4 regions of the Sphingomonas sp. GW822-FHT03G08 genome follow, and region 3 is predicted to be linked to each of the others. Evidence: predicted binding sites of a transcription regulator. Region 3 holds the regulator's gene; each other region holds the start of a gene.
What was found. Region 3 encodes LexA, which represses DNA repair genes until DNA is damaged. Its sites were predicted from a motif close to GTTCCNCNCTTGTTCT; they were not measured.
Positions count from the first base shown of each region.

Region 1: AC1RJ5_RS01775 (ATP-dependent helicase) is a predicted target of LexA. The motif match lies at 2,798-2,813, and genes of this name have one in related genera.
Region 2: radA (DNA repair protein RadA) is a predicted target of LexA. The motif match lies at 5,778-5,793, and genes of this name have one in related genera.
Region 4: recA (recombinase RecA) is a predicted target of LexA. The motif match lies at 5,357-5,372, and genes of this name have one in related genera.

Region 1 is NZ_JBXAMZ010000001.1:425,879-433,252, reverse strand. It holds gene AC1RJ5_RS01780 (S1 family peptidase) at 1-486, opposite strand, end outside; gene AC1RJ5_RS01775 (ATP-dependent helicase) at 483-2,795, opposite strand; gene AC1RJ5_RS01770 (hypothetical protein) at 2,975-3,466, shown strand; gene AC1RJ5_RS01765 (hypothetical protein) at 3,546-3,815, opposite strand; gene AC1RJ5_RS01760 (inorganic phosphate transporter) at 4,025-5,668, shown strand; gene AC1RJ5_RS01755 (peptidyl-alpha-hydroxyglycine alpha-amidating lyase family protein) at 5,672-6,631, opposite strand; gene AC1RJ5_RS01750 (hypothetical protein) at 6,851-7,036, opposite strand; gene AC1RJ5_RS01745 (MFS transporter) at 7,161-7,374, shown strand, end outside.
Region 2 is NZ_JBXAMZ010000001.1:1,320,971-1,328,344, forward strand. It holds gene AC1RJ5_RS05915 (DUF423 domain-containing protein) at 1-70, opposite strand, end outside; gene AC1RJ5_RS05920 (cation:proton antiporter domain-containing protein) at 76-1,857, opposite strand; gene AC1RJ5_RS05925 (iron-sulfur cluster assembly scaffold protein) at 1,857-2,282, opposite strand; gene AC1RJ5_RS05930 (CvpA family protein) at 2,325-2,897, opposite strand; gene AC1RJ5_RS05935 (lipocalin family protein) at 3,111-3,674, opposite strand; gene AC1RJ5_RS05940 (hypothetical protein) at 3,714-4,262, opposite strand; gene radA (DNA repair protein RadA) at 4,396-5,766, opposite strand; gene AC1RJ5_RS05950 (glycosyltransferase family 4 protein) at 5,888-7,039, shown strand; gene AC1RJ5_RS05955 (DUF2218 domain-containing protein) at 7,083-7,374, opposite strand, start outside.
Region 3 is NZ_JBXAMZ010000001.1:951,450-958,823, reverse strand. It holds gene gltX (glutamate--tRNA ligase) at 1-605, opposite strand, end outside; gene AC1RJ5_RS04150 (ComEC/Rec2 family competence protein) at 688-2,820, shown strand; gene AC1RJ5_RS04145 (EF-hand domain-containing protein) at 2,847-3,542, shown strand; gene lexA (transcriptional repressor LexA) at 3,546-4,238, opposite strand; gene AC1RJ5_RS04135 (molybdopterin molybdotransferase MoeA) at 4,297-5,484, opposite strand; gene AC1RJ5_RS04130 (glycoside hydrolase family 25 protein) at 5,844-6,887, shown strand; gene AC1RJ5_RS04125 (hypothetical protein) at 6,900-7,374, shown strand, end outside.
Region 4 is NZ_JBXAMZ010000001.1:307,799-315,172, reverse strand. It holds gene AC1RJ5_RS01190 (dicarboxylate/amino acid:cation symporter) at 1-669, shown strand, start outside; gene trhO (oxygen-dependent tRNA uridine(34) hydroxylase TrhO) at 656-1,516, shown strand; gene AC1RJ5_RS01180 (glutathione S-transferase family protein) at 1,507-2,133, opposite strand; gene AC1RJ5_RS01175 (DUF1801 domain-containing protein) at 2,130-2,612, opposite strand; gene AC1RJ5_RS01170 (RNB domain-containing ribonuclease) at 2,609-4,003, opposite strand; gene recA (recombinase RecA) at 4,199-5,278, opposite strand; gene AC1RJ5_RS01160 (hypothetical protein) at 5,481-7,337, shown strand; gene AC1RJ5_RS01155 (MOSC domain-containing protein) at 7,347-7,374, shown strand, end outside.

The DNA.
Region 1 (7,374 bases), 530 kb from region 3:
CTTGGATATTAAATCAACATCCCAGATTGGCGGCTTAGGTATTACGCGGGTTATCCGAGAAACATTTAACTGCTCAGCCCTGGCTAAACATATATCGTTGTACCAATCTTCCGACTGACGAAGCATTTGATCGAAGTTGGCATCGCCGCCCTTCATATCTGCGAGCATTATCAATTCTCGATGAGAATAGTATTTTTCTAATCCATCAATGTTTCTAAGCTTAGAAAAATCTCGCTCACTGCCAGCAATACGCTTAATTTCTAAGAACTCATTTTCGTCCAGTGGCCCGAAGGCCAGAATAAAACCAGCCCCCTTCACCTCCCAACGTATGATAGCGATCTCGTCGTCATAATGACCATGCACTCCGAGAACTCCTGACCCGGGAAGATCGGAAGCTAGGTCAGGAAATTGCTCCTGCTCAAACTTCTTGAACTCCAGATGTAGGTTTCGGCCGAAATTGAAGTGCCAGTTTTCGGGCAGGCTCATTGGCTTAGACTCACAAAACTATCCATAACCCGCTTCCGCCCGGCCTGTTCGAAGTCGATCTCCAGCTTGTTGCCTTCGATCTCGGCGATCACGCCATAGCCGAACTTCTGGTGGAACACGCGCATGCCCAGCGACAGGTCGTCGCGCGCCTTGGCACCGAAGCTCACGGCGGACGCACGGCTTTCCACCACGCGGGCGGGTTCGCGGTTGAAGGTGCGGGAGGTGAAGCTGCCGCCGGGGTTTTTCATGTCCACGCCCGCGGCGCGCTGCCAGCCCGGGCCTCTTCCCGTTCCGCGAGACACATCCGCGAAGGGGTCGCTGCGTTCGCTCCAGTTCGCCTGCCACAGGCTCGCGCCGCCGGTCATCGTGCTTTCGCTGTCGATATGCGCCTCGGGCAGCTCGGCGACGAAGCGGCTGGGGATCGACGAGTTCCATTGGCCGTAGATGCGGCGATTGGCGGCGTGGAGGATGAAGGCCTTTCGCCGCGCGCGGGTGATCGCGACATAGGCTAGGCGGCGTTCTTCCTCGAGCGACGCCAGGCCGCCTTCGTCGAGCGCGCGCTGCGAGGGGAAGATGCCTTCCTCCCAGCCGACCAGGAACACGGTGTCGAACTCCAGGCCCTTGGCGGCGTGGATCGTCATGATCGTCACCTTGGGCTCGTCGGCATTGGTCTCGTTGTCCATGACGAGCGAGACGTGCTCGAGGAAGGCGCCGAGTGTCTCATACTCCTCCATCGCGCGGACGAGCTCGTTGAGGTTCTCCAGGCGCCCGGCGGCCTCGGCGGTGCGATCGGCCTGCCACATCGCGGTATAGCCGCTCTCGTCGAGGACGATGCGGGCAAGGTCGGGATGCTGGAGGTCGTTGCCCATGGCGCGCCAGCGCGCCATGTCGCCGACCAGGTTGCCGAGCGCGCGGCGGGCCTGGGGCGTCAGCTCGTCGGTATCGAGGATGCGCGCGGCCGCCACGGTGAGCGGCACCTGCGCCGCGCGGGCATATTGGTGGACCTTCGCCAGCGCCTTGTCGCCTAGGCCGCGCTTGGGCGTGTTGACGATGCGCTCGAAGGCGAGGTCGTCGGCCGGCTGGGCGATGACGCGGAGATAGGCGACGGCGTCGCGGATCTCCATGCGCTCGTAGAAGCGCTGGCCGCCCAGGATGCGGTGGGGCAGGCCGATCGCGATGAACCGGTCTTCGAACTCGCGGGTCTGGTGCTGGGCACGGACGAGGATCGCCATGTCGTCGAATGACTTGCCGCCGCGATTGAGGCCTTCCATCTCCTCGCCGACGCGTCGGGCCTCCTCGGGCCCGTCCCATACGCCGAGCACCTTGACCTTCTCGCCCTCGTCCTTGTCGGTCCAGAGCGTCTTGCCGAGGCGGCCGCTGTTGTTGGCGATCACGCCACTGGCCGCCGCGAGGATGTGCGGCGTCGAGCGGTAATTCTGCTCGAGCTTGATCACCTTGGCGCCGGGGAAATCCTTCTCGAACTTGAGGATGTTCTCCACCAGCGCGCCGCGCCACGAATAGATCGACTGGTCGTCGTCGCCGACGCAGCAGATGTTCTTGCGCTCCTGGGCGAGCAGTCGCAGCCAGAGATACTGGACGGCGTTGGTGTCCTGATATTCGTCGACCAGGATGTAGCGGAAGCGCTGCTGATAGCTCTCCAGCACGTCGCGATGGGTCTTGAGTATCACCAGCATGTGGAGCAGCAGGTCGCCGAAGTCGCAGGCGTTGAGCGCCTTCAGCCGTTCCTGGTAGAGAAAGTAGAGCGCGGCGCCGCGGCCATTGGCATAGCGCTCGGCCTCGCCGGCGCCGATCTCGGCGGGGGTCAGGCCCTTGTTCTTCCATTCATCGATCAGCCCGGCGAGCTGGCGGGCGGGCCAGCGCTTCTCGTCGAGATCGGCGGCGAGGATCAGCTGCTTGATCAGGCGGAGCTGGTCGTCGGTATCGAGGATGGTGAAGTTGCTCTGCAGCCCGACCAGCTCGGCATGGCGGCGCAGCATCTTGGCGCCGATCGCATGGAAGGTGCCGAGCCAGGGCATGCCCTCGACCGCAGCGCCGATGAGGCGGCCGACGCGCTCCTTCATCTCGCGTGCCGCCTTGTTGGTGAAGGTGACCGCCAGGATCTCGGACGGGAAGGCGCGCCGCGTCCAGAGCAGATGGGCGAGGCGGGCGGTGAGCGCCGCGGTCTTGCCCGTGCCGGCGCCGGCGAGGACGAGCACCGGCCCTTCGGAAGTGAGCACCGCCTCGCGCTGGGGCGGGTTCAGGCCGCTCAGATAGGGGGCGTTATTGTCGGTCTCTACGGGCAGGGTCATGGCGAACAACTAGGGAACGCTTTGGGCGGCCGCAAGCTCCGCGCGCAGGAGCAGTTATGCACAGGCATCGGAAATACAATCGCAACAATGCACTAGCGCCTGCAACAAACCCGCAATAATACCTAATTGCCGTCAACCATCGGTTGGCGGCCAAATCCCGCAGCTGGGGAGCTGGGATAATGATGATTCGGGGGGCGAGTCTGATTGCGGCGGCGGGGGCGGTTTTCGCCTGTGCGCCGGCATGTGCTCAGGCGATTGCGGCGGCGCAGACCGCCTATCTGGTGCTGCGGCCGGAAATCCGGGTGAAGAACGAGGAGCATGTCTCCGGCCTGTGGCTGCGGACCAGCGCGACCGTGCGCGAGCCGAGCGAAGCCTGGCGGGCGGACGAGACCAAGGCCTCTTATGGCTTTTCCGTGCAGAAGGAAGTGCTGGGGCACACCTGGCTGGGGCTGAGCGCCGTGGCGCAGGCCCCGCGCTTCGATGCGGATCGCGGCATGGTACGCGATGCCCGCCATTATGCCGGGGCGCGGCTGAGCTTCGAGGCGTCGGACAAGGTCGAGCTGGGCTTCGCCTGGCTGCGGCGGCTGCGCGGACGCGGCTTCATGAGCGCGCCGGGCGGCAATCGCGGGATCAAGCCGGGGCCCAAGGCCTATATGCAGCTGCGCTTCTGAAATCGATGGACACGCCGCGCTGATGGCGGCGGATGGAGACGGTTGCGCGATTCGCCCAACCGTCTCGCCAGGAGCGGATCTAGACGTAGATCTCGCGGAGCGCGATCGCGTCGGCCCGTGCGAAAGCACTGGGCGGAATCGGCGGCGGAGGCGGCGGATTGTCGGTGCCGCCTTCCTCGGGATTGCCGACCTCGTCGCAATTGTCCTCGGGGTTCGGCGGCGGTGCGTCCGGAGTCAGCTCAGGCAGGCAGTTCGGATTGGTCTGCGCCATGGCTTGCGAAGAGGGAAGCATCGCGGAGCCCATCAGGGCAAGCGTTGCACAGGCGGCGAGCAATGAAAGTTCCTTCATTCTTGTCTCCTTGCCAACATCAGGCACTCCGGTTGTCCGACGCCCCGCGGGTTTTGGCAAAGTGAGTTGGGGCCCATTCGGTGCTAATCCGCCCTGGCCCGAACAGGACCCGTAATCGCGTGCCGGAATGACGCAAACTGGCCGATCCATGGGCCTGTCATGCGTTTGTCATAAGGCTGTCACACCCTCCGGCCAGAGGCGCGCATATCATGGCATCACTCGCTCTGGACCAAGCCGCACCGGTTGACCAACCGCAGCCCGGCCCCCGATTCGACTACAAGACGCATCCCCTCGCCAAATTGCTGTTCGCGGCGATCATGGTGGGCGGGCTGGCCTTTGCCGGCTGGAGCGTTTTGACCGACACCAAGGGGGTAGGGGAGGAGCTGGCCACCGGCGTGTTCCTCTTTCTCGGCCTGGCGCTGCTGATCGCGCTCGGCTTCGAGTTCGTGAACGGCTTCCACGATACCGCCAACGCCGTCGCGACGGTGATCTACACCAATTCGATGCCCGCCCATTTCGCCGTCGTCTGGTCGGGCTTCTGGAACTTCCTCGGCGTGATGCTGTCGTCGGGCGCCGTCGCCTATTCGATCATCACGCTGCTGCCGGTCGAACTGATCCTCAACGTGGGATCCTCGGGCGGCTTCGCGATGATCTTCGCACTGCTGCTCGCGGCGGTGCTGTGGAACCTGGGCACCTGGTATATCGGCCTGCCCAACTCGTCGTCGCACACGCTGATCGGCTCGGTGCTCGGCGTCGGCTTCGCCAACCAGCTCATCAACGCGGGCTCGCGCGGCGGCACCGCCGGCGTCGACTGGAGCCAGGCGACCAAGATCCTCACCGGCCTGTGGATGGCGCCACTGATCGGCTTCTTCGCCGCGATCGCGCTGCTGCTGGTGATGCGGGTCTTCCTGCGCAACCAGAAGCTCTACACCTCACCGATGCCGAACACCGCGCCGCCGATCGGCATCCGCAGCGCGTTGATCTTCACCTGCACCGCGGTCTCGTTCAGCCATGGCTCGAACGACGGCCAGAAGGGCATGGGCCTGATCATGCTGATCCTGATCGGCTGCGCCCCCACCGCCTATGCGCTCAACCGCACCCAGTCGGCGAGCGCCACGCCCGCCTATGTGCAGACCGCCAACATCGCCGAGGCCGTGTTCGACGCGCGCAGCAACGGCCTGCCCGACCTGGCGCCGGCCCAGGCCCGCACCGTGCTCACCAGCGCGCTCCAGCAGCGCAAGGCCGAGACCCCCGAGGTGTTCGCTGCGCTCGAGAGCCTGTCCAGGGATCTCACCGGCCGCGTCCAGGGCTATGGCGCGCTGAGCAAGGTTCCGGCGGAAGCCACCGGCAATGTCCGCAACGACATGTATCTGGTGCTCGACACCACCAAGCTCGCGACCAAGAAGCCCGAGGGCTACAAGGCGGAGGAGCTCAAGGCGCTGGGCGACTATCAGAAGAAGCTGGAAGCCGGCACGCGCTTCATCCCTCTCTGGGTGAAGATCGTCGTCGCGCTCGCGCTTGGCCTCGGCACGATGATCGGCTGGAAGCGGATCGTCGTCACCGTCGGCGAGAAGATCGGCAAGCAGCACATGACCTATGCGATGGGCGCCTCGGCCGAGCTGGTCGCAGCCGGCACGATCCTGGCGGCCGATCGCTTCGGCCTGCCGGTATCGACCACGCACATCCTGTCCTCGGGCGTCGCCGGCGCATCGGTGGCGAGCGGCGCGGGCCTGCAGGGCCGCACGGTGCGCAACCTGGCGCTCGCCTGGCTGCTCACCCTGCCGGCGGCGATGGCGCTTTCGGGCTGCCTCTACTGGGCGATGCTCAACGGCGTGAAGGTGCTGGGGCTCTAAGCCTCAGCGCCGCGCGAACTTCTGCACGCGCTGGCCGGCGATATCGACGACATAGATATTGCCGGCCCGGTCCGCGGCGATGTCATGGGCGATCCAGAACTGGCCGTCCTGGTTGCCCATCCGCCCGAAATGCTCGACCTGACGGCCATCGAGCGCCGCGATCGTCACGCCGTCGTGATCGGGCACCTTGTCCGGGTTCGATCCCCCGTCGAGGATCGCGATCCGGTTGCCGGGAAGCAGCGCCAGGCCGAAGGGGCGGCCGATCACGGGTGACTTCCATTCGGTGAGGAAGTGCCCCATGCCGTCGAAGACCTGGACGCGGTCGTTCACCCGGTCGGCGACATAGACACGGCCCGATCCATCCACCGCCAGCGCATGCGGGATATTGAACTGGCCCGTCCCGGTACCGCGCGAGCCCCATTGGAAGAGCAGCTTCCCATCAGCAGCGAACCGCGCGACGCGCGAATTGCCATAGCCGTCCGCGACATAGAAGCTCCCGTCCGCCATCGGCGCGACATCGGTGGGACGATCGAAATGCGTCGCATCGGCACCCGGCACACCCCGCTCGCCAAGCGTACGGAGCAATGTGCCGTCCGGTGCGAACTCGAAGACCTGGCTGGTGCCCGTATCGGTGATCCAGACATGATCGCCGGGGCCTATGCTGATCCCATGCGGCACCACGAACAGCCCGGCGCCCCATTCGCGCTTGAGCTTGCCGGTCACCGCGTCGAACACTTCGACCACCGGCTCCTTCACCGACACCAGCCCCTTGGCATCGGTACCGCGATTGCCCCGGTGGAGGACCAGCACTTCGCCCTTGCTGTTCACCGCGACGCCCGAACAGGGACCGAGCACGCGCCCCTCGGGCAGGCTCGGCCAGCCAGGGACGACGGCGTAATGCGGCGCAGGGGCAGCGGAGGCGAGGAGGAGCGGGGCGAATGCCGCCAGGCCGGTGATGCGCATGCTGTCCTCCCGATTTTTCGGGAGCCTAGACCGATCCGCTATCGCGGCGAAGAGGGTAGGGCTCGCCGATATTCAACCTCGCCGTTCCCCGGCGAAGGCCGGGGCCCGGTTTCGGCGTATTTCGATAGGGAGGTCAAACCTCTCAAGCGACATTGCAGCTGGCCCCCGGCTTTCGCCGGGGAACCGAGTAGCGTGTGAGATGCCCTGAGTGGAGAGGCGCTAGAGCCGCTTCGCGCCCAGTTCGAGCAGATGGCTCGCCAGCTCGATGCTGAACTTGAATCCCTGCCCGTCGGCGCGCAGGTCCGCCTTGAAATGCTCGATCGGGTTCCAGAAGGCGACGAGCAGCCCGGCCAGGATTGCGAACAGCGTGGCATAAGCCAGCCGCCTGCCTGCCGATTCGCGCATCGCCCGTCTCCCTGACTTCCGGTCGCTGAGGATTTTCCGGTACGCGGGCGAAACTGTCCGGCCGATGAACGGGCTTCCCCTTTGCGGTCAATCGATCCAAGGAGAGGATCAAAGGGGAGAGGGCATGACCAAGGCCGCCGCATCGCACCGCCGCATCCTGTTCGCCAGCCTGGTGGGCACCTCGGTCGAATTCTACGATTTCTACATCTATGCGACCGCGGCGGCGCTGGTGTTCCCCGACCTGTTCTTTCCCGCCAGCGAGCCCTGGATCGCGCAGTTCGCCAGCTATGCCAGCTTCTCCGTCGCATTCTTTGCGCGGCCGCTGGGCGGAGTGCTGT
Region 2 (7,374 bases), 370 kb from region 3:
GCGCGGCGAACGCGCCTGCCGCCACCGCAACAGCGCCCGAAAGCGCCGCCAGCACCGCCACGATCCGCATGTTCGTCACCCCGAGCTCTCCAGGTCCACTTCGATCGCCGCCGCCCGGCTGGCATGGGTGATCATCCCGTCGATCCCGGCACGCAGGTCGCCGGTCTCGCGCTGCACGTCGAGCCGGGCATTGTCGCGCTTGCGATACTCCGCCTCGGTCTTGTCGATCTCACGCTGGTCGACACCCACCGCCTGCATCGCCTGGCGCGCCATCATCACCGCGCTCTCCAGCACTTCGCGGACCACGCCGCCCACCGGCGCGCCCTTCATCTTGATGACGCTGCGCCGGTCATAGGCACGGACGAACACTGTCGCCTTGGGGAAGGCATAGTGCACGGCTTCCAGGAACTCGGTGTCGATCTTGTCGCCGTCGTTGCAGAACATCACCAGCTCGGCCTCGGCGGCGCCCGCCTGGCGCAGCATGTCGATACGCAGGCCGTCGCCATAATAGACCTTCATGCCGAAGTCGTTGGCGGTCTGGATCATCTCGACATCGGTATCGATGATGGTGACGGGGATGTCCTGCGACAGCAACATCTGCGCCACCGTCTGCCCGAACCGGCCATAGCCGACCACCACCGCGTTCGATCCCTCGTGCCGCGGCAGGTCGAGCCCCGCCGCGCTCGGCGCCGGCTCGGTGCGCAGCCGCTTGGTCGCCATCATCAGGAATGGCGTGGTCGCCATCGACAGGGTGACGATCGCGCCGAAGATGCTCGCCGCCTGCCCCTCGATCAGCATCGCCGACTGCGCCTGGGCGAACAGCACGAAGCCGAATTCGCCGCCCTGGCTGAGCAGCACGCCCAAGGCAAAGGCCTGGCGCCGCGGCATGCCGAACAGCATCCCCAGCCCCATGATGATCGCGGCCTTGGCGGCGATCAGTGCCAGCGCCATGCCGATCACGAAGAAGGGCCGCTCGGCGATCGCGTGCAGGTTGAGCGTCATGCCCACGGCAAGGAAGAACAGGCCGAGCAGGATCGATCGGAACGGCTCGACATCGGCCTCCAGCTCGTGCCGATAGGGCGAGTCCGCCAGCATCACGCCGGCGATGAACGCGCCCAGCGCCGGCGACAGTCCCAGCCGCTGCATGATCGCGGCCACCGCGATCACCGTGAACAGCCCGGCGAAGATGAACATCTCGCGCTCGCCGAGATTGCCGATCAGCCGGAACAGCGGACGCAGCAGATAGCGGCCGGCCAGGACGAGCCCGACGATCGCCGCCACCGTGAACAGGCCGAGCATCCAGCCCGGCGCGCCATGCTGGTCCGCCGGATTGCGCGAGAGCGCGGCGATGATCGTGATCAGCGGCACGATCGAAAGGTCCTGGAACAGCAGGATCGCAAAGGCGCGCTCGCCCAGCGGCGTGCGCAGTCGCCCCGCCGATTGCAGCAGCGGCAGCACCTGCGCGGTCGAGGACAGCGCCAGCGGCAGGCCGAGCGCCAATGCGGCGCCGATCGAGCTGCCGGTCGCGAACCACACCATGGCGGCTACAATCAATCCGCAGATCGTCACCTGAAGCAGGCCGAGCCCGAAAATATCGCGCCGCATCCGCCACAGCCGCCCCGGGCTCAGCTCCAGACCGACCAGGAACAGCAGGAACGCGATACCGAGCTCCGCGATGCCCAGCTTGCCCTCGGCATCGCCGACCAGCCCCAGCACCTGCGGGCCGACGATCGCGCCGGCAACGAGATAGCCCAAAGTCGCACCCAGCCCGAGCCGGCGGAACACCAGCACGAACAGCAGCGCAAAGCCGAGCAGCGGAACATATTCGCCCAGCAGCGAGGTCTCGGCGTGATCCATCAGCCCTGCGCCTTCCGCGTGGCTTCGGCTACCGCCTCGAAGGCGAGCCGGATCGCGGCATGGCGGCCGCGATGCTCGAGCGCGGGCGTGAACAGGTCGAGCCCGGGCCAGTCGGGCGGGGTCGCCCGTTCGCCGGCGAGCCAGGCGGTGAGGTCGTCACGGGCCGCATCCAGCTCGTCCAGCGATCGACCCACCGCATGCGCCTCCATCAGCGCCGCCGATGCCTGGCCGAGCGCGCAGGCACGCACCACCATGCCGAGCGCGGCCACCCGGCCCGCCTCGTCGAGGTTCACGTCAACGGTGATGCGGCTCCCGCAAACCGGGGATCGCTTCTCGGAAGAGGCCATCGCCCGTTCCAGCCGCGTCTCGAACGGCACGGAAGCCGCCAGGCGCAGGATTTCGGTGTTGTAGAGCGGCGCGTTCATTCCGCTCCCGACTTAGGGGACCGGGCCGCGATGCGCGACCCCCTATCGGGTAGAATTTGTCTCGGCGCGATTGGCGATGCTGCCATTGCCTTCGTCGTCGCCGAACACCGGCTCGCCCTTGCGGCGGCGGTCGACGAAATCGGCGATGCTCGCGCTGGTCGCGTTGAGCAGCGGATAGGTGGTCGACTTCGTGATCCATTGCGGTCGGTTGGCCGGGCCGCCGCTCACCGTGTCGAACAGCAGCACGATCAGCAGGAAACCGATGCTCACCAGGATAAGCCCCTTCAAGGCGCCGAAGCCGAGGCCGAGCGCGCGGTCGATCGGGCCAAGGAAGCTTTCCCGCGTCCGCGATCCGATCGCCCGGGCGAGCAGCCGCCCGCCGAAATAGGTCACGCCGGTCAGGAGCACGAAGGCGAGCACCGCGCCACCCTGGTCGGTCCCCACCACGCCCGCCAGCGCGGCGGCGAGCGGCGTGTGGAACAGCTTGAGCGCCAGCACGATCAGCAGCCAGGCGACCAGCGCCAGCACCTCGGTGACGAACCCGCGCAGGAAACCCAGCACGGCGGCACCGCCGATGGCGAGCAGCACGATGATGTCGAGCCCGGTCAAAGTCATTGGAACACGTCCCTCCCGGGCGCTCCTATGCCTCAAGCAGTGAGGGAGCGGAAGGCGCTAAGGTTGGCGCCAGCGATTGAACCACGACCGTCATCCCCGCGAAGGCGGGGATCCATTGGCGCTAGTGACAATGAGACTCACTACAGCCAGCCAGAATAGATCCCCGCCTTCGCGGGGATGACGATGAAGAAATGAGGCAACCTGCCGGTGCCCTCACCCCTGCCGCGTGATCCTGAGCGCCCAGCGGTCATAGCCCAGCGCCTCGACCCGCTTCATCACCGTCTGCGCCAGCGCCGCCGAGGGCACTGCGTCACGGCACAGCACCCACAAATACCGCCCGCTCGGTTCCCCGACGATCGACCAGGTGTAGTCGTCGTCATGATCGAGCACCCAGTAGTCGCCGGTGTAGAGCGGCCCGAAGAACGAGACCTTGAGCTTCGCCCCGGTCTCCTCGTCCGCGACGATCGCCTTGCCTTCCGAAACGCTGCGGTCGCCGTCCGGCCAGTTGTGCGTGCCGCTGTTGGTCACGCTGACCTTGCCGTCGTCGAGCAGCGCATATTCCGCCGTCACCGCGTCGAGCCCCTTCTCGAAGCGGTTCTCGTGCCGGGCGAGCTCGTACCATTTGCCGAGATAGCGTGTCAGATCGACCGGCTTTGCCGGCTCCGGCACCTTCTTGTTGATCACCGGCGGGCGCGTGGCGCGCGAATAGAGGAAGATGCCGCCGATCGCCGCAACCGCGACGCCCGAGGCAATGGAAATGGCAGTGCTTCGCTTCATCTCTTCACTCTGCTGCCTAAGGGACGGAAAGCAAAGCCCTCAATGCCAGGGCGTGCAGCTTCGTTCCGGGCTGGACAGCGGCAGGAACCGCACCCGGCGCTTGCCGTAATAGCTCAGGTCCATCGACACGCGCACCGGCGCACCTGGATGGGTATAGATATCCTGGTCGCCCCAGCGCCCATTGCCGGTCTCGCAATGCCGCCAGCCCTGCCGCTGCAACGCCTCGACCAGCTTGTACACGGCTTCCTGATGCCCGTTCTTCCACAGGGTGAGATAGGCGAAGCCGCCCTGCCCCTTGCTCCCGATCAGGTCGACCGCCGCTTCATAGGGGCCCTCGCCGAACAGCATCACCGGTTCGCGCCGGCAGCGCAGGCGGAACGCATCGATGCGCACGCAGCGGGTGAAGCCCGCCCTTCGCGCACCTTCCGCGTTTCCGCTCACCGGCAGCCCGGCAAAGGCGAGTGGGGGCGGCGGCGTCCGCGCGGGCTCCCGGCCGGCCACCAGGATGCCCGCCATCAGCGCCAATGCGCACAAGGTCGGCACCAGCATCCCCGGCCGCGTCCAATCGGCCGCCAATTCCCGCAGCATCGGTTGCTCCGACCGCCTCTCCTTCGATATGTTATTCCATGACAATGGAAGCAATTACAAGCCCATGGCGGTGAATGGAGATCATTGCCCTTCGCCGGGAAGCAACCAGGGCAACCATGTATCCCGCCTGCTCCTATCGCCCCAGCAGATGATCCACGAACTGCGCGAGCGACTTGAACCCCGCGAGCGACAGCCCGCCCTTGTCGTTCACCTGCGCCATCGGCGCCATCGCCCGCTCGAAGCCCAGCTTCGAAGCTTCCCGGCAGCGCAGCGCGCCATGCGCCACCGGACGCACTTCGCCCGATAGCGCGATCTCGCCGAACACCACGGCATCCGCCGGGATCGGCCGCTCGCTGAGCGCCGAGACCAGGGCCGCCGCCACCGCCAGGTCCGCCGCGGGATCCTGCACCCGGTAGCCGCCGGCAATGTTGAGATAGACTTCGCAGGTCGAGAAGCTCAGCCCGCAGCGCGCTTCCAGCACCGCAAGGATCATCGACAGCCGCGCCGAATCCCAGCCGACCACCGCGCGCCGCGGCGTCGCGCCGCTCGCCAGCCGCACGGTCAGCGCCTGCACTTCGATCAACACCGGCCGGGTGCCCTCCAGCGCCGGGAACACCACCGTGCCAGTCACGCTCTCGTCACGCTGCGTAAGGAACAGCGCGGAAGGATTGGTCACTTCCTCCAGCCCCTCGGACTGCATCGCGAACACGCCGATCTCGTCGGTGCCGCCGAAGCGGTTCTTGACGGCGCGGAGGATGCGATACTGGTGGCTGCGCTCGCCCTCGAACGCCAGCACGGTATCGACCATATGCTCGAGAACGCGCGGCCCGGCGATGCTGCCGTCCTTGGTGACATGGCCGACCAGCACCACCGCCGTTCCCCGCTCCTTGGCGAAGCGGATCAGCTCGCCGGACGAGGCACGCACCTGGCTCACCGTGCCCGGCGCACCTTCGATCAGGTCCGAATGCATGGTCTGGATGGAGTCGATGATGAGCAGCGCGGGCGGCTCGCCCTCGCCCATCGTCGTCAGGATGTCGCGCACCGATGTCGCCGCGGCGAGCATCACCGGCGCCTTGCCCAGCCCCAGTCGCCGCGCGCGCAGCCGCACCTGGTCCGCCGCTTCCTCGCCGGAGACGTAGGCGACCTTGAGGCCCCGCGAGGCGATGCTGGCTGCCGCCTGCAGAAGGAGCGTCGACTTGCCGATGCCGGGATCGCCGCCGATCAGCGTCGCCGAGCCCTCGACGAAGCCGCCACCCAGCGCGCGATCGAACTCGGCGATCCCGGTCGAGGTCCGCTCGGGCAGCGCGATATCGGTGTTGAGCCCGGTGAGCATGATCGCCCGCCCACCGGACTGAAGGTTATGCTTCGCCTGGAACGGCGTCACGTTCGCGCCGGAATCCTCGACGAGTTGGTTCCACTCTCCGCAATCGGCACACTGCCCCGCCCATTGCGAGGAGACCGAGCCGCAGGCCTGGCAGACATAACGCTTCTTGAGTTTCGCCATGGCGCATGCGTAGAACAATCAGGGAACAACTGTAAACCCCGCGCATCCGCGCCCGAGCCGGGACAATTCGCCACACCGCCGCAATCTTGCTCCCCGAGCGCGCGGATTGTATGCGCCCGCCATGAAGCCCACCGAGCTCCGCGTCGCATTGTTCAGCGGCAACTATAATTATGTCCGCGACGGCGCGAACCAGGCGTTGAACCTGCTCGTCGGCTATCTGCTCGACAAGGGTGTCAAGGTCCGCGTCTATTCGCCGACCACCGAGACCCCTGCGTTCCCGCCCACCGGCGACCTGGTCAGCGTGCCTTCGCTCCCCGTTCCGGGCGGTCGCGACGAATACAGGTTCGCCAAGGGCATCAAGGAAGTGCTGCCCGATCTGGAGGCCTTCGCGCCCAATATCGTCCACATCTCGGCGCCCGAGATCCTGTGCCACCGCGCAGTGACCTGGGCGCGCGAGAACAACGTCGCCGCCGTCGCCTCGGTCCATACCCGCTTCGAGACCTATCCGGGCTATTACAGGATCGGCTTCGTCACCCCGCTGCTGGTCCGGATGCTGACGCGGCTCTACAACCGGGTCGACATGCTGCTCCCGCCCGGGCGCGGCATGGTCGAGCTGCTGCAAAGTTGGGGCGTCACCAAGCCGATGCGCATCTGGTCACGCGGCGTGAACCATGACCGGTTCAATCCCGGCCGCCGCAGCCTGGAATGGCGCCGCGGCCTCGGCATCCAGGACGACGAAGTCGCCGTCGCGTTCCTCGGCCGGCTGGTGCTCGAAAAGGGCCTCGACATCTTCGCGGAGGTGGTCGCCGAACTGCAGCGCCGCGGCGTGAAGCACCGGGTGCTGGTGATCGGCAAGGGCCCGGCGCAGGACTGGTTCGCCGAGCGCGTGCCCGATGCGGTGTTCGCCGGCTTCCAGGCGGGCGACGATCTCGGCCGCGCGGTCGCCTCGATGGACGTGTTCTTCAACCCCTCGCTCACCGAGAGTTTCGGCAACGTCACGCTGGAGGCGATGGCCGCCGGCGTGCCGGTAGTCGCCGCGCACGCGGTGGGCCCCGTGGGCATGGTCGAGGAGAATGTCAGCGGCGTGCTGGTCCAGCCCGGCGCGGGCGCGGTCGGCCGCTATGCCGATGCGATCCAGCATTATTGCGAGGACCACGAAGCGCGCCTGGCCGCCGGCAAGGCCGGCCACGAAATCGCCAGCGCCTATGTCTGGGACGCGATCAACCAGAAGGTTCTGGACGCGTATCTTGAGACGATCGAGCGGCGGGGATAACTCCCCAATCCCTCTCCCGCCTGCGGGAGAGGGAAAGAAGCATTCACTTCCAGCTATACTTCAGCCCATCCTCGCGAAACGCGAAGCGATCGAGGTGCCGCTCCACCGCGCCCTTCAGCCCGTCGAGCTGCTCGGGCGAGCTTGCGTCGATGCGGATGTCGAGCCCGGTCTCGGCGACGTTGAAGGTCACCACCGCGTCGCCCGGATGATCGGCGCCGCGCGCGTCCTTCGGGAAGATCACCGTGCCGTTCTCCGGCGTGAACTCGACCTGGAGATTGTGCTGCCAGTGCTTGCACAGCTGCTGCAGGTAGCGGCTGGCATGCTCGGTCGGGGTC
Region 3 (7,374 bases):
ATGTCGTGATCGTCGACCACCACCGCGAGCATATAGGTCGGCGTGCCGTCCGAACGGAGCAGGACGAGATCGTCGAGCTCGGCATTGTTGACGGTCACCGGGCCCTGGACATGATCCTCGATCGTCACCGCGCCTTCGCGTGGCGCCTTGAGGCGGATGACATAGGGTGCGCCTGCGGGGGCTTCGCTCTCGTTACGGTCGCGCCAGCGGCCGTCGTAGCGCAGCGGCTGCTTGTTCGCCTTCTGCTCGGCCCGCATCGCCTCGAGTTCCTCGGCGGTGGCGAAGCACTTATAGGCGTGGCCATTGGCGAGCATTTCGCGCGCCACTTCGGCGTGCCGCGCGGCGCGAGAGAACTGATAGACTTCCTCGCCGTCCCAATCGAGGTTCAGCCAGCGCATCCCGTCCAGGATCGCCGAGATCGCCTGATCGGTCGAGCGCGCGCGATCGGTATCCTCGATGCGCAGCAGGAACTTGCCGCCATGGTGGCGGGCGAACAGCAGGTTGAACAGCGCAGTGCGCGCACCGCCGATGTGAAGGAAACCCGTAGGCGACGGCGCGAACCGCGTGACAACCTGTTTCGCACCCGTATCAGATGTTGCGCCCAACCGAGCTTGCTCCCAAACTGTGTTTCCGATGGCCCATTCAGCCACCGAGGGCGCCCCTAGCACGGGGTTCACCTCCCTTCAAATGGGGGGAGGGGCAGTGTTTCGCCAGATTGGAGCTGCAATCGAGCATTGGCTGGAAGCCGAGCGCGCGCAATTGCCGCTCTGGCTGCCGGTGGCGCTGGGCGGCGGGATCACCGCCTGGTTCCTGCTGCCGGACACGTCGCGCTGGATCGGTTTCCTGCTGGCTTCCTGCGCCGTGGCGGTGCTGGGATTGGCACTGCCCGGTCGTTTGGGGCGCGCATTGCTGCTCGGCGGACTTGCGATGGCAGTCGGCTGCACGCTGATCTGGTGGCGGGCCGAGCGGGTGGCGGCGCCGGTGCTGGCGCGTCCCGCGGTGGTGGAGATTACCGGACGCGTGGTGCGGGTGGAGCGGATGCCCGCACGCGAGGTGGTGCGGGTGACGTTGCTGCCGGGCCGCACAGACCTGCCGCCGCGGGTGCGGGTGAACCTCGAGACGCGGGACGTGCCTGCCGGCCTGGCGCCGGATGCGGTGGTGAAGCTGCGTGCCCGGCTGATGCCTCCAGCCGAGGCCTCGGTACCGGGGGGCTATGATTTTGCGCGTACGGCGTGGTTCGCTGGACTTGGCGCTACCGGAAAGGGCTTCGATCCCGTCGAGGTTGTGACGCCGGCGCGGGCGGCGGGCGCCGATCTGCGGGCGTCGCTTTCGGCGCATATCCAGTCGCGAGTCGAGGGCAGCGCGGGCGGTATCGCCAGCGCGCTCGCGACCGGTGATCAGGGCGCGATCGCGGAAGAGGATGTGGAGGCAATGCAGCGCTCCGGCCTCGCGCACCTGCTTTCGGTGAGTGGGCTGCACGTGACCGCGGTGACCGCGGCGGCAATGCTGCTGGTGCTCAAGCTGCTCGCCCTGAGCCCGACCCTGGCGCTGCGTTGGCGGCTGCCCCTGGTTGCGGCGGGGGCGGGCGCGCTGGCGGCGATCGGCTATACGCTGCTCACCGGCGCGGAAGTGCCGACGATCCGCTCCTGCGTCGCCGCCCTGCTGGTGCTGCTGGCGCTGAGCCTGGGGCGTGAGGCGATCACGCTGCGGCTGGTTGCGGCGGGTGCGGTGATCGTGCTGCTGCTCTGGCCCGAGGCGCTCGCGGGCGCGAGCTTTCAGCTGAGCTTTGCGGCGGTGACGGCGATCGTCGCATTGCACGAGAGTCCATTCATGCACCGCTGGTTCGGCAAGCGCGAGGAGGGGCGGGGGGCGGCGTTGCTGCGCGGTATCGGTTCGCTGCTGCTGACCGGCGTGGCGGTGGAGCTCGCGCTGATGCCGATCGGGCTGTTTCATTTCCACCAGGCCGGGATTTACGGCGCGCTCGCCAATATCGTCGCGATCCCGCTCACCACCTTTGTGATCATGCCCCTGGAAGCGCTGGCGCTGCTGCTCGATGTGGTGGGGCTGGGCTGGCCGGCCTGGTGGCTTACCGATCAGGCGCTGCAGCTGCTGCTCTGGATAGCACGGACCACGGCTGCCGCGCCGGGCGCGGTCGCGGCGTTCCCCACCATGCCGGGCGGCGCCTTTGCGCTGATGGTCGCGGGCGGGCTGTGGCTGGCGCTTTGGCGGACGGACGTGCGCTGGGCGGGGGCGGTGCCGCTTGTCATGGGGTTGGGCTGGATGCTCGCCACGCCGGCGCCGGATCTGATCGTGACCGGCGACGGACGGCACCTCGCGATCCGCATGGCCGATGGCAGCATGGCGCTGCTGCGCGATCGGGCGGGTGACTATACCCGCGACATGCTCGCGGAAACCGGCGGCAGCGATGTCGAACCGGTTGCCTTGTCCGACCAGCCGGGGGCTGCTTGCAGCCTCGATTTGTGCCTGATCGAGCATCGTGCCGGGGGGCGGGTGTGGCGGGTTGCGGCGACGCGGAGCGGCTATGCCTTGCCCTGGGCCGAATTCACTACGCTATGTCGCAAGGTCGATGTGGTGATCAGCGACCGGCGCCTGCCGGCGGGCTGCGCGCCGCGCTGGCTAAAGCTCGATCGGCCGCAGCTGGACAGGACCGGCGGGCTGGCGATCGCCTTTGCCAGCGGTCGGGTGGCGATGGTGCGTGGCGGAGGGCGGCATCCCTGGCGCGACCCGCCGAAAGTGCAGCCGGTCTATGTGCCGGAGCAGGGACTTGCACCTGTCCGGACACGAAATCGCTGGCGCTGACAGGGGCTTCGGGCTCTCCTCGCAGCATGATCCGGAACCCGAAGAAAAGCGACACGATCGAAGTGCGGCTGCCCCATGCGGTGAAGCGCGCCTTCATGGAGCAATGCCGGGCCGAAGGGCGGACGGCGAGCGATGTGGTGCGCGGCTATGTCGATGCGCATCTCGCCGGCGACGCGCCTGCGCCAAGCCGGTTGCGCCGCTGGTGTCGCCCTTTGGCCGCCGTAGGGATGATCGGGGCGATCGGGCTGGCCATGCCTGTCGCGGTGACTGCCGCACCGGATTTCCGGCCGAGCTATGCCGCGTTCGATCGCAATCATGACGGAGTGCTCACCCCCGACGAATTCGGTCCGAAGCGCGCCGAGCCGCGAATCTGGTGCGGGGAGCATCGGGTGATGGCGCTGCCGCTGCGCCGGGCCTCGATGCCCGATATTCGGGGGTTGCGGCCCTTTGCCATTTCCGCGTCCGACTTCACCCTGGCCAAGGCCGATGCCAATCGGGACGGCAGGGTCAGCTTCGCCGAATTCGCGGCGCACCGGCTCAGGATGTTCCGCGCCGGCTTCGACCTGCTCGATGCCGATCATGACGGCACGCTTTCGCCCGCCGAATATGCCGCCGCGTGGAACCTGTTCCGATTCCTCGGCCGGCAGCCCGATGTGGCGCCGTTCCAGGAACTCGACCGCAATGGCGACGGCAAGGTCGCCTGGAACGAGTTCCTGGCCTGAGCCTCAGTACTTGCGCAGCAGGCCGGCCAGCCGGCCCTGCACGCGGACCTGATCGGGACGGTAGCGCTGGGCGTTATAGTCGCGATTGGCTGGATCGAGCCGGATCATCGCGCCTTCCTTGCGGAAATACTTCAAGGTCGCCTCGGCATCGTCGATCAGCGCCACGACGATCTCGCCGTCGCGTGCCGTCTCGGTACGGCGGATCAGCGCATAGTCGCCGTCGAGAATACCGGCCTCGACCATCGAATCGCCGGCCACCTCAAGCGCATAATGCTCGCCCGCGCCCAGCAAGGCCGCGGGAACCGGGAGCATCGACGAGCCTTCCAGCGCCTCGATCGGCGTACCCGCGGCGATGCGGCCGTGGAGCGGAATCTCGATCACATCGTTCGCGGGAGATGGCAGGGGCGCGGAGGGGGAGAGATTCGAAACGGCCACCGCGGGGGCGGCGGACCTGGCCGCAGCGGCCGGCTTCGCATCGCCGCGCTCGGGCATGCGGAGTACTTCGAGCGCGCGGGCGCGGTTCGGCAGGCGGCGAATGAACTCGCGCTCCTCCAGCGCAGAGATCAACCGATGCACCCCCGACTTCGACTTGAGATCGAGCGCTTCCTTCATTTCCTCGAACGAAGGCGAGACGCCGGTCTCGGCAAGCCGATCGGCAATGAAGCAGATGAGCTCGTGCTGCTTGCGCGTGAGCATCCGGTTTCTCCTGGCGTGGAACAGACTGCGAACGTTTATGCAATGTTCCGCGCGCTTGTCAAGCGATGTCGAGGATTTCCGCCGAGTCGCCCGTTTTCGCCTCCGGCGCCCCGGCCGGACGCACGATCAGGCACGTCGCCCGTGCCAGCGTGCGCAGCATCGAGCTGTCCTGGATCGTCGCGGCAAAGGCGCGGCCCCCCACCAGCTCGGCACGGAGATAGTCAGCGCGCGCGCCCGTGGCGGGCAGCGGTTCGCCGAGCGGCACCGACCGGCTGCGCGGCAAGGGATCGGCGGCCCCCGCCAGATGCGCGACCAGCGGCCGCACGAACAAAGTCGCGGTGGCGAACACCGACACGGGATTGCCGGGCAGGCCGAGCAGCATCGCCTCGCCGAGCCGCCCGGCCATCATCGGCTTGCCCGGGCGCAGCGCGATCTTCCAGAAATCGATCTCCGCTCCCGCCGCGAGCAGCGCCGGGCGAACCAGGTCATGATCGCCGACCGAGGCCCCGCCGGTGGTGACGAGCAGATCGCAGTCGAGCGCGCGGAACGCGGCCTCGAGCACGCCCAGGCGATCGGGCAGGATGCCGAGGTCGATCAGCTCGACCGGAAGATCGGCCAGCATCGCGGTGAGCAGCAGCCGGTTGGTCTCGGGGATCTGGTCGGGCCCGAGCGGCGCGCCTGGCGGAACCAGCTCGTCGCCGGTGGAGAGCAGCGCAACCCGGACCTTGCGGCGGACGGGCAGGGTCGCGTGGCCGGCCAGGGCGGCAAGCGCGAGGGCGGCGGAGGTGATCCGGGATCCGGCGCGGAGCAATACATCGCCCTCGCTGAAATCGAGCCCGCGCGCACGGACATTGCCGCCAAGGCGCAGCGGGCCTTCGCCGGCCAGTGCGAGATGATCGCCCTCCCGCGCGGCTTCCTCCTGGACGAGGATGGTATCGGCGCCGGGCGGCAGCGGGGCGCCGGTGAAGATGCGCACGGCCTGGCCCGGGGCGACCGCGCCGGCAAAGCCGCGCCCGGCAGCGCTCTCGCCGATCACCTGCCAGGGGCCGGGCAGATCGGCGAAGCGGATCGCATAGCCGTCCATCGCCGAGAGGGCAGAGGCGGGCTGGGTGCGGCGGGCAAGGACATCGCGGGCGGCCCAGCGTCCGGCGGCCAGGGCGATCGGCACCGCCTCCTCGGCGAGCGGGGCGGCGCGCGCGAACAGGCGCTGCTGGGCTTCGGCGACGGGGAGGAGAGCGGCGGGCATGGCGCCTGCCTAGGGCAAGCGGGCGGGGGTGCGCCAGTAGGTGGTGCGGGAGTTACGCGGTCATCATCCCGAGAAGTTGATTTCGTTGTGCTCCTGACATTGTCAGCCAAGTGGGGAGCGCTTCTTAGGTCGTAAAGATATGGAGAGGCGATATTCTAGCGATGGTGGGTTGTTGAAGTGGTTCAGGTGATAGGAGATATGCCGTGGCCGCATGACAAGAAACCGAAATGGTTCAATTTTGCCAAGGGTTTTACTTGAGGGATGGAATTGGAGCAGGCAGAGTTGATTGGAGTTTCATCGGTATCAATACCGATATTTTTCTCTGGTATGCGTGCATTTGGCTCTCTGGGGGCTTGGCCATGTTCGCACTACTTTCTAGCGCTCTGTTGGCCGTAGCGTCACAGCAGGTTCCGACGCATGAAGACACCGAGCTTGATTGTCGGCGATCTGTAGCGCCGATCAACGTGCAAGCGGTTCCGGCACGTATCACGCGATCTGGCATGCCGGGCAATAGCGGGCCGAGGCTCCAAGGTTTCGTCGATCTGCCCGGGGGACGACCATCGGTGCCTGGCATTGATGTTTCCAAGTATCAGGACGAGACCAACTTCAACGCTGCGCGCGTTTGTGGTGCGCGCTTCGCCTATGTGCGCTTGTCGGCTGGCACGCAGGAAGCAAATGAAAGCCAGCTGTTTCGCCTGCATTGGGCGGCAGCCCGCGATGCTGGGCTGTTGACCGGCCCCTATCACAACATGAGTTTCCTTCCGGCAAGGGCGAAATCTTGGGCATCCGCCACCGCGGATGCGAAGGATGGTCTCATGCGGGCGATTATGAACGACGCGGCTGCAATTGCGCAGATGCAGGCAGATATCTTCCTTGATCATCTTGATCAGGTGCTGCGCCTCCAAACCCTGCCGGATCGGTTGACTGAAACGGATGTGCCGGCATTCCTGCCGATCGCGCTGGATCTCAGCTATGATCCTCTGCCTGGCGCGACTGCGGAAGATCGACGCGCATATGGCGCTGTGATCGGACGCATGGCATGCGAATTCATTGCCAGGGTGCACGCACGGCCCAAAACAAAAACCAGTGCCGTTATCCTGTTCGTATCGGCTGATTTCTGGCGAGACTACGACCTCGCCCAGAACATATGTGGCCTCGCTGATCTGCCAGTCTGGATCAGCTACCATCTGGCCAGCGCGGGAGCGCCATCACCTGATGATCCGATGGAGCGCAAAGACCTGGATCGGCTTTGTCGCCCGGATTCGCGGCCCGATCGCTGCATCTTCCAGCAATATTCTTCGTACGGTGGCTTCGCGCTTTATCGCAACGATGCCGTGCTCGACGTCAATCGCTTCTTCGGCAGCGAGGCAGATCTGCGATCCCATCTCCAACTCTATCGCTAGGGAGGTTCGCGCATGCGCAGCATTCAGCAGGCCCTGATCCTTGGCCTGACATTCTTGTTCAGCTACGGCATTGCGGTGGCGGCGCCCTGTTCGCATCCGCGCGCTATGGCACCAGGCAAGTTTGATCTTCCTGATCCGTGGGGCAATGACGGGGGAGTCGTCGTCGACGGATTTCTCGATCTCGCAAGTTCTTCCGGGCCACAAGAAGTCAGCCACGGCGTGGATCTCTATCGCTATCAGGCCCACGCGGACTATGATGAGTTGAAGCGCTGCGGAACGCAATTCGCGATCCTCAAATATGCCCCGAACCAAGCGCACGTTTTTGCCAGCCATGCCGCTGGCCTTGCACGTGTAGGTATCCCGGTGTGGCCCTATTTCTACTTAGGAATGGACAGCGCCTATCGATTTAACCGGGAACGTTTTGAAGCGGCCGATCCGAGCAACGCCGATTATGCCGCAATGGCGGAGACGGGGCGGGCGGAAGCGC
Region 4 (7,374 bases), 640 kb from region 3:
GGCATCGGCGTGGTGGGCGACCTCGCCTTCTTCATGGGCAGCTTCTACCTCGGCCTGTTTGCGCTCTGGGCGGTGCTGCTCGGCGCCTGCTTCCTGATCGTCGGCCCGCGTACCGGCACGCTGCTGCGCTATCTGCGCGACCCGATCCTGCTCGGCTTCTCCACCGCTTCGTCGGAAGCCGCCTATCCGCGCACGCTCGACGCGCTCGACCGGTTCGGCGTGCCCCCGCGCATCGCCAGCTTCGTGCTGCCGCTCGGCTATTCGTTCAATCTCGACGGCTCGATGATGTACATGACGTTCGCGTCGATCTTCATCGCCCAGGCGTACGGTATCCACCTCGACTGGATGACGATGATCCAGATGCTGCTGATCCTCATGGTCACCAGCAAGGGCATCGCCGGCGTGCCGCGCGCCAGCCTGGTCGTCATCACCGGCACGCTCAGCCACTTCAACATCCCCGAGGCCGGCATCCTGCTGATCCTCGCCGTCGATCATTTCCTCGACATGGGCCGCACCGCGACCAACGTGATCGGCAATGCCGTCGCCAGCGTCGTCGTCGCCCGCTGGGAAGGCAAGCTCGACGCGCCGGGCGATCCCGAGCCGGCTGTCCTGCCGATGCACGGCACCACCACCAAGACCGACAGCTTCGAGGATTATGGCCAGTCCTGATCCCGCGGCAGTGCCCGGCGCGGACCTGCCCGTCCGCGTCGCGGCACTCTACCAGTTCACGCGCTTTCCCGATGTCGAGAGCCTGAAGGCTCCGCTCCTCGCCTTGTGCGAGGGGCTGGGCATCAAGGGCACGCTGCTGCTCGCCAATGAAGGGCTGAACGGCACCATTGCCGGCAGCGACGACGCGATCGCGCAACTGCTCGACCATGTCCGCGCCCTGCCCGGCTGCGCTGGGCTCGACGTGAAATATTCGCGCGCCGCGGCGATGCCGTTCGACCGGATGAAGGTCCGGCTCAAGCGCGAGATCGTGACGATGGGCGAGCCGGACATCGATCCGCTCACCGATGTCGGCCATTATGTCGCGCCCGCGGAGTGGAACGCGCTGATCGACGCGCCGGACACCATCGTGATCGATACGCGCAACGCCTATGAAGTCGCGCTAGGAACGTTCGAGGGCGCGATCGATCCGGAGACGCGCAGCTTCCGCGAGTTCCCCGGGTGGTTCCGCAAGTTCCGCGCCGCGCGCGAGGCGGACGGTCCGATGCCGCGCGTCGCGATGTTCTGCACCGGCGGCATACGCTGCGAGAAGTCGACCGCCTTCCTCAAGGCGGAGGGCATCGACGAGGTCTATCACCTCAAGGGCGGTATCCTGGCCTATCTGGAGCAGGTCCCACCCGAGCAGAGCCGCTGGCAGGGCGAGTGCTTCGTGTTCGACCAGCGCATCACCGTCGATCATGCGCTGCAGCCGCGCAACCGCAGCCTCTGCCCACGCTGCCAGGGCCTCATCGCCAGTGAGGATGCGCCCTGCCCTGCCTGTGACGATCTGGCCTTCCGGGATCACGCATAGGCATAGGGCCCGCCGGCGGTCAGCGCCGCCTGATAGGCCGGGCGGGCGTGAATCTTCGCGATCCAGCCAGCGATGTGCGGGCGGCCTTCGGTGGCATTGGCACGGCTGACCGCGGCTTCCAGCGGGAAGCTCATCATCACGTCCGCAGCGGTGAATTCGGCCCCGGCGAACCAGGGCCGCGCGCCCAGCTCGCCCTCGACATAGTCGAGATGGACGTCGATCATCGGCTGGAACTTCTTCTGCGCCATCTTGCCGAACAGCGGCACCCGGCTCAGCACCAGCTTGGTGAAGAGCGGGGGCATGAGCGAGCCCTCGGCATAGTGCAGGAAATGCCGCCAGCGCAGCGCGTCTTCGCGGTGTCCCGGCGCGCCCAGCTTCCCATCGCCCAGCGCGACCAGATATTCGACGATCGCCCCGGTCTCCGCAATCGCCTGCCCGCCATGTTCGATCACCGGCGACTTGCCGAGCGGGTGCACGTGCCTGAGCTCGGGCGGCGCCAGCATCGTCGCCTTGTTCCGCTCGTAGCGCCGCACCTCATAGGGCAGGCCGAGTTCCTCAAGCAGCCAGAGCACGCGCTGCGAACGGGAATTCTCGAGATGGTGGACGATTACGGTCATGCAGCTTCCCCTGGACGGCGCGGGCGTTGCCGGGCCGAGATCGACTTGACGATGGTCCGCCCGCCCTGTGGCGGCAAGAGGCGCTTCGCGCGATCGAGCGCTGCGTCGATCAACGCGATCACCGCCGGTTCGTCGAGCAGCGCCACGTCCTTGAGGCAGACATAGCGTCCCACCTTGCCTTCGCCCTGCAACAACCCTTCCGGATCGGGCAGGCCGACGCCTGGGAGGAAATAGAGCAGGATGTTTCGGGGATAGATGGCGAGGCTGAACACGGCCTCGGACGTCTTCTCGCCAGGGCCGTAGCCGATCGCCAGCGCGTTGTAATTATCGTAGACGAGTTCGGTGGCGCCGGGCAGCCGGCTCCGCAACACCGTCCGGGCGGCGCGAACACGGTCGGCAATCTCCGATGTGAAGCGATCGATGAAGACCTCCACCTGGGCCGCAGTCGCCGCGGAATCCCCAGGATCGGCGGGTGTCATGCCCCACCCCCGACTGCTTCGAACTGGAGCGCGCGCTTCGCCGGATCGGCATCGACCAGCTTCACCTGCAACGCGGTGCCGGGCGCCGCGCCGGGCGCATCGATCCGGGTGACCACCGGCAGGTCGGAGAGCTGCATCCGCGCGCCGCGCATGTCGACATCGGTGACAACGGCGGCAAAGGTCTCCCCTTCGCGGCCATCAAGGATCACGGCTTCGGCAAGGTCGATCACCGCGCGGTCGATCTGGCCGCCCAGGGCATCGGCCCGGCCCATCACCTTGGGCAGACGTGCAAAGGCGTCGCTGACGGCCCCGGGCACCGGCTGGCCGTTCATCACCGCGAGCGTGGCACGGATCACATAGCGATCGGCGAGCCGGCGAAGCGGCGCGGTGGCATGAACATAGGGCGCGGCGACCGCGGCATGCCACGGCGCCGCTTCGGCGCTCCATGGCGCATAGCTCGCGCCCTGCCCTGCCCGGCGGATCGCAAGCATCAGCGCCGCCTGATGCGGATCGGCCGCATCCAGACCGTCGCGGAAGCGCTCGAGCGGCAGAGCCTCGGGCCATGCGATGCCGAACGCCCGGGCGCTGTTGCGCAGCCTGGCGACCGCCGCGGCATCGGGCTCGGCCATTACCCGGAACAGGCCCGTGTGATGGGCCTGCAGCACCTCCGCGATCGCGAGGTTCGCCGCGAGGGACAAGGCAGCATTCTGGTCCTCGGACGGATGCCGCGCGCGGAAGGCCAGCGCATAGCCGCCATTAGAGCGGCGGGCGACTTCCTGCTCCGGCGGATCGACCCGCGACGCACCGCGTGCGGCTTCGGCCAGCGCGATACGGCGTGCCAGTTCGGCGAACTGGGGTGGTAGCTCGCTGTCAGCCACTGTTTCATAGGCGAGCTTGGCGCGGCTGCGGACCAGCGCGCGCTCTGCTTCCTCGAGCTTCACCGCACCATCGGGAGCGACGCGGACGGTGAAGATCACGGCGGGACGGGGGCCATCGGGGAGGAGGCTGGCCGCGCCTTCGCTCAGCACCGGCGGATAGAGGCTGGCCTTGCCGTCGGGCAAGTAGAGCGTCGTGCCCCGGCGCCAGGCCTCGGCGTCGACCGGATCACCGTCCGTGACGAACCAGGCCACGTCGGCGATGGCGTAGCGCAGCAGCAGGTCATTGCCGCTGGTCTCGATCGCCAGTGCCTGGTCGAGGTCGGTGGCGCTGGCGGGATCCAGGGTGACGAAGGGAATATCGGTTCGGTCGACATGCTCGCCTGGTATCCGCCTGGCGGCGATTTCGGCGGCTTCGAGTACCGGCTGCGGAAAGGCAGGCGGAACCTGATACTGGCTGCGAATCGCGGCAAGGCCATGGGCCAGCACGCAATCGGGATCGAGAACGGCCTTCATGCCCGCACCTTAGCGCGCCCGGCGCCGGTGCACAGTTCTCAAAATTCGCCGCTCGGCGCGACAGGCGAGGGATTCGAACCGCCCTCCCCGGAAACGGGAAAGACCCGGCGCGGGGCAACGCGCCGGGTCTTCCGATGGGGCTGAGCCCGTGACCGCTGCCACACGCGTCGCACGCGGGCGCGGCCTGATATTCCATTATAGATCGTCGTCGCCGTCCTCGGCGTCGGGACCCGCCATAAGTCCCTCGGCAACCTTCTCGGTGCGCGCGCGGATCGCCTTTTCGAGACGCTCGCGCAGCTCGGGATTGTCGCGCAGGAAGTTCTTCGAATTCTCGCGGCCCTGGCCGATCCGGACGCTGTCGTACGAGAACCAGGCGCCCGACTTCTCGACCAGCCCGGCCTTGACGCCGAGATCGAGGATCTCGCCGATCTTCGAGATGCCCTCGCCATACATGATGTCGAACTCGACCTGCTTGAACGGCGGCGCCACCTTGTTCTTCACCACCTTCACACGGGTGGTGTTGCCGATGATGTCCTCGCGGTCCTTGATCTGGCCGGTGCGGCGGATGTCGAGGCGGACCGAGGCGTAGAACTTGAGCGCATTGCCGCCGGTCGTCGTCTCCGGATTGCCGTACATCACGCCGATCTTCATGCGCAGCTGGTTGATGAAGATCACCATGCAGCGCGAGCGGCTGATCGAGCCGGTGAGCTTGCGCAGCGACTGCGACATCAGGCGGGCCTGGAGGCCGACATGGCTGTCGCCCATCTCGCCCTCGATCTCGGCGCGCGGCACCAGCGCGGCGACCGAATCGACCACCAGCACGTCGATCGCGTTCGACCGGACAAGCGTGTCGACGATCTCGAGCGCCTGCTCGCCGGTATCCGGCTGCGAGACGATCAGCTCATCGATGTTCACGCCGAGCTTCTTGGCATAGACCGGATCGAGCGCGTGCTCCGCGTCGACGAACGCGGCGACGCCGCCGGTCTTCTGCGCCTCGGCGATCACATGGAGCGCCAGCGTGGTCTTGCCCGAGCTTTCCGGCCCATAGACTTCGATCACGCGGCCGCGCGGTAGGCCGCCGACGCCGAGCGCGATGTCGAGCCCGAGCGAGCCGGTCGAGATCGCCTCGACCTGCATCGCCTCCTTGGAGCCGAGCTTCATTGCCGAGCCCTTGCCGAAGGCGCGGTCGATCTGCGCCATTGCGGCGTCGAGCGCCTTCTGCTTGTCCGAAGAAATCGCCATGTTGCCGTCAATCACCTTGAGCGAAGCTGCCATTGGAAGTCCCCGTCGCTAGAAGGTTTAGCACGCTGCATCAACCTGTGTTGGAACGCCGTGTATCGCCTTTGTTCCGCAAGAACAAGAGCGGAACGAAATTTTTGTTCCATAATCGTTCCACCTGGCCGGCAACGAGGCCGCGCCGGGCTTTCCCTGCCCCCTTCGCTTCAATAGGCTGGGCCCCGAATACAGGGGGAATGCAATGCGCGTGGCGACCGGAACGCTGTTCGGCAGGAAATCGCTCACGCTTGTCGAAGCGGGCGAGCCCGGCGCCGACCCCTGGCATTTCCTGGCATTCGAGGATGTCGAGGCACGCGAAATCATCCGGTTGGATGCGCGCTACCTGCTCGTGATCGGCTGCCGCGCCGCGCCCGAAGTGGATCCGGTCGCCCTGTTCGACCTGGTGGAACGGCGGCGCGTCTTCGAGATTCGCAGAAAGCGGCTTTCCTCGAATCGCTGGTGTTATTCGCCGGCGCGCCGCGCGTTCTTCTTCGCCCAGCATGACAAGGACTGGCGCTTCGACACCCTTTACGAGCGAGCGATCGACGGGGAGATCGATCAGCAACATCGTATCGACGGCTTCCGGATCAGCGAGTTCGAGGCCCGCGAAGACGGTACCATCGCGTGCGTGGAACAGGGCCTGCACGAGGACCGGATAGCGATCCTCGATCCCGCGACCGGCGAAGTGCGAATGACCCATCTCCCGCACCCGCCGCATGGGAGCCAGCCCGAAACGCGCCTGCGCTGGCTGAGCCCCGACGGGTGCTGGGCGCTGCGCAACCATCTCGACACCCTGCCCCGCGCCAGCGGGCGCACCGGCCTGCTTGCGCGTTTCCTGCGCAGCGCCCCCGCGGACAAGGCGCGCCACCCGGACCTGAGCGATGGCGAGCAGCGCTTCGGGATCGCGCTGGACCTGGTCCCGCTCGATCCCGAGGGAGCGAAGCTCACCATCGTCATCCGCTACATGTCGCTCGCCGAGTTCAGGGGACTGCCCAGTTTTGGCGAAGTGCTGGATGCGCTGGCCAGCAGCGGCGAGCCCCTGCTTCCGCTGCGCGAAGGCAGCGAGGAGCCGATAGAAGACAAGCTGTTGCTGCACCTGCTGCACCATCTGAATGGCCTGGCATGGGACGCGGACAGCAAGGGGTTCACGGTGTTCTTCGCCGACCTGCAGCGCCATGTGACGATCGACGGCGAGATCGGACCGCTCGAGCCGGTCACCAACTGGCGCGAGCGGGACAAGCTGCCATCGCTGTCAGCCGACGTTGCGCGCGAGACAGCCAAGCCCATCTTGCGCGGCCGATCGAGCCAGCAGGTGGCGCTGGCCGACCTGAGCGGCGGTGCCATCGCGGCCGCGCTGGACGAAATGCGCCAGCGGATCGAGACGCAGGGGCCGGAGGCGCTGGCCTTCGCCGGGGTGCTTGCCTTCCGGTTCAAGACGAGTGGCAAATCGATCGCCGAGAAGGCGCTGTTCCAGGCGGTGCGCGACCTGCCCGCCGACGAGCAGGCGGCGCTGCTGCCGCCCTTGCGGGCCTTGCTGGCCAGCTATGGCAGGACGGCGGGCTCGTCCTGGCTCTCCTCGGGCAGTTCCGACACTGCCCCCGGCGCGCTTGCCGAAGCCGCGCTGGCACTGGCCGAGCTGGACGAAAATGCCTTCCTGTATCTGCGCGAATGGATCGCCGCGCTCGATCAGGAACATGACCAGATCGCCTCGGAAAAGCTGTTTCCGATCATCGCGCGGCGCACGCGCTTTGCGACGCCCGAGGCGCTGCGCTTCGGCCTGTGGTTCTTCCTCCAGCAATGGCAGACGGTTTCCTATCAGGACCACTGGCTGGGCCTGTTCGCGGCGGCGCCCAGCGTGATCGAGCCCGCGCCCTTTGCCCGGATGGCGCTGGAGGAAAGCCGCGTGGTGGTGGCTGCCAGCGAGGGCGCCAGCAGCCTTGAAAGCGGCCTAGTCAATCTGTGCGAGGAGATGCCGGACGATTTCTGGGGCAAGGCCGCCACGCGCGAGCTGGAGCGGCTGTTCGGCGAGGCGATTGCGATGGAAGCGGACAGTCGTTAGCCCGGCGCAATGACCCGCATCGTCGGCCATGTCAGCG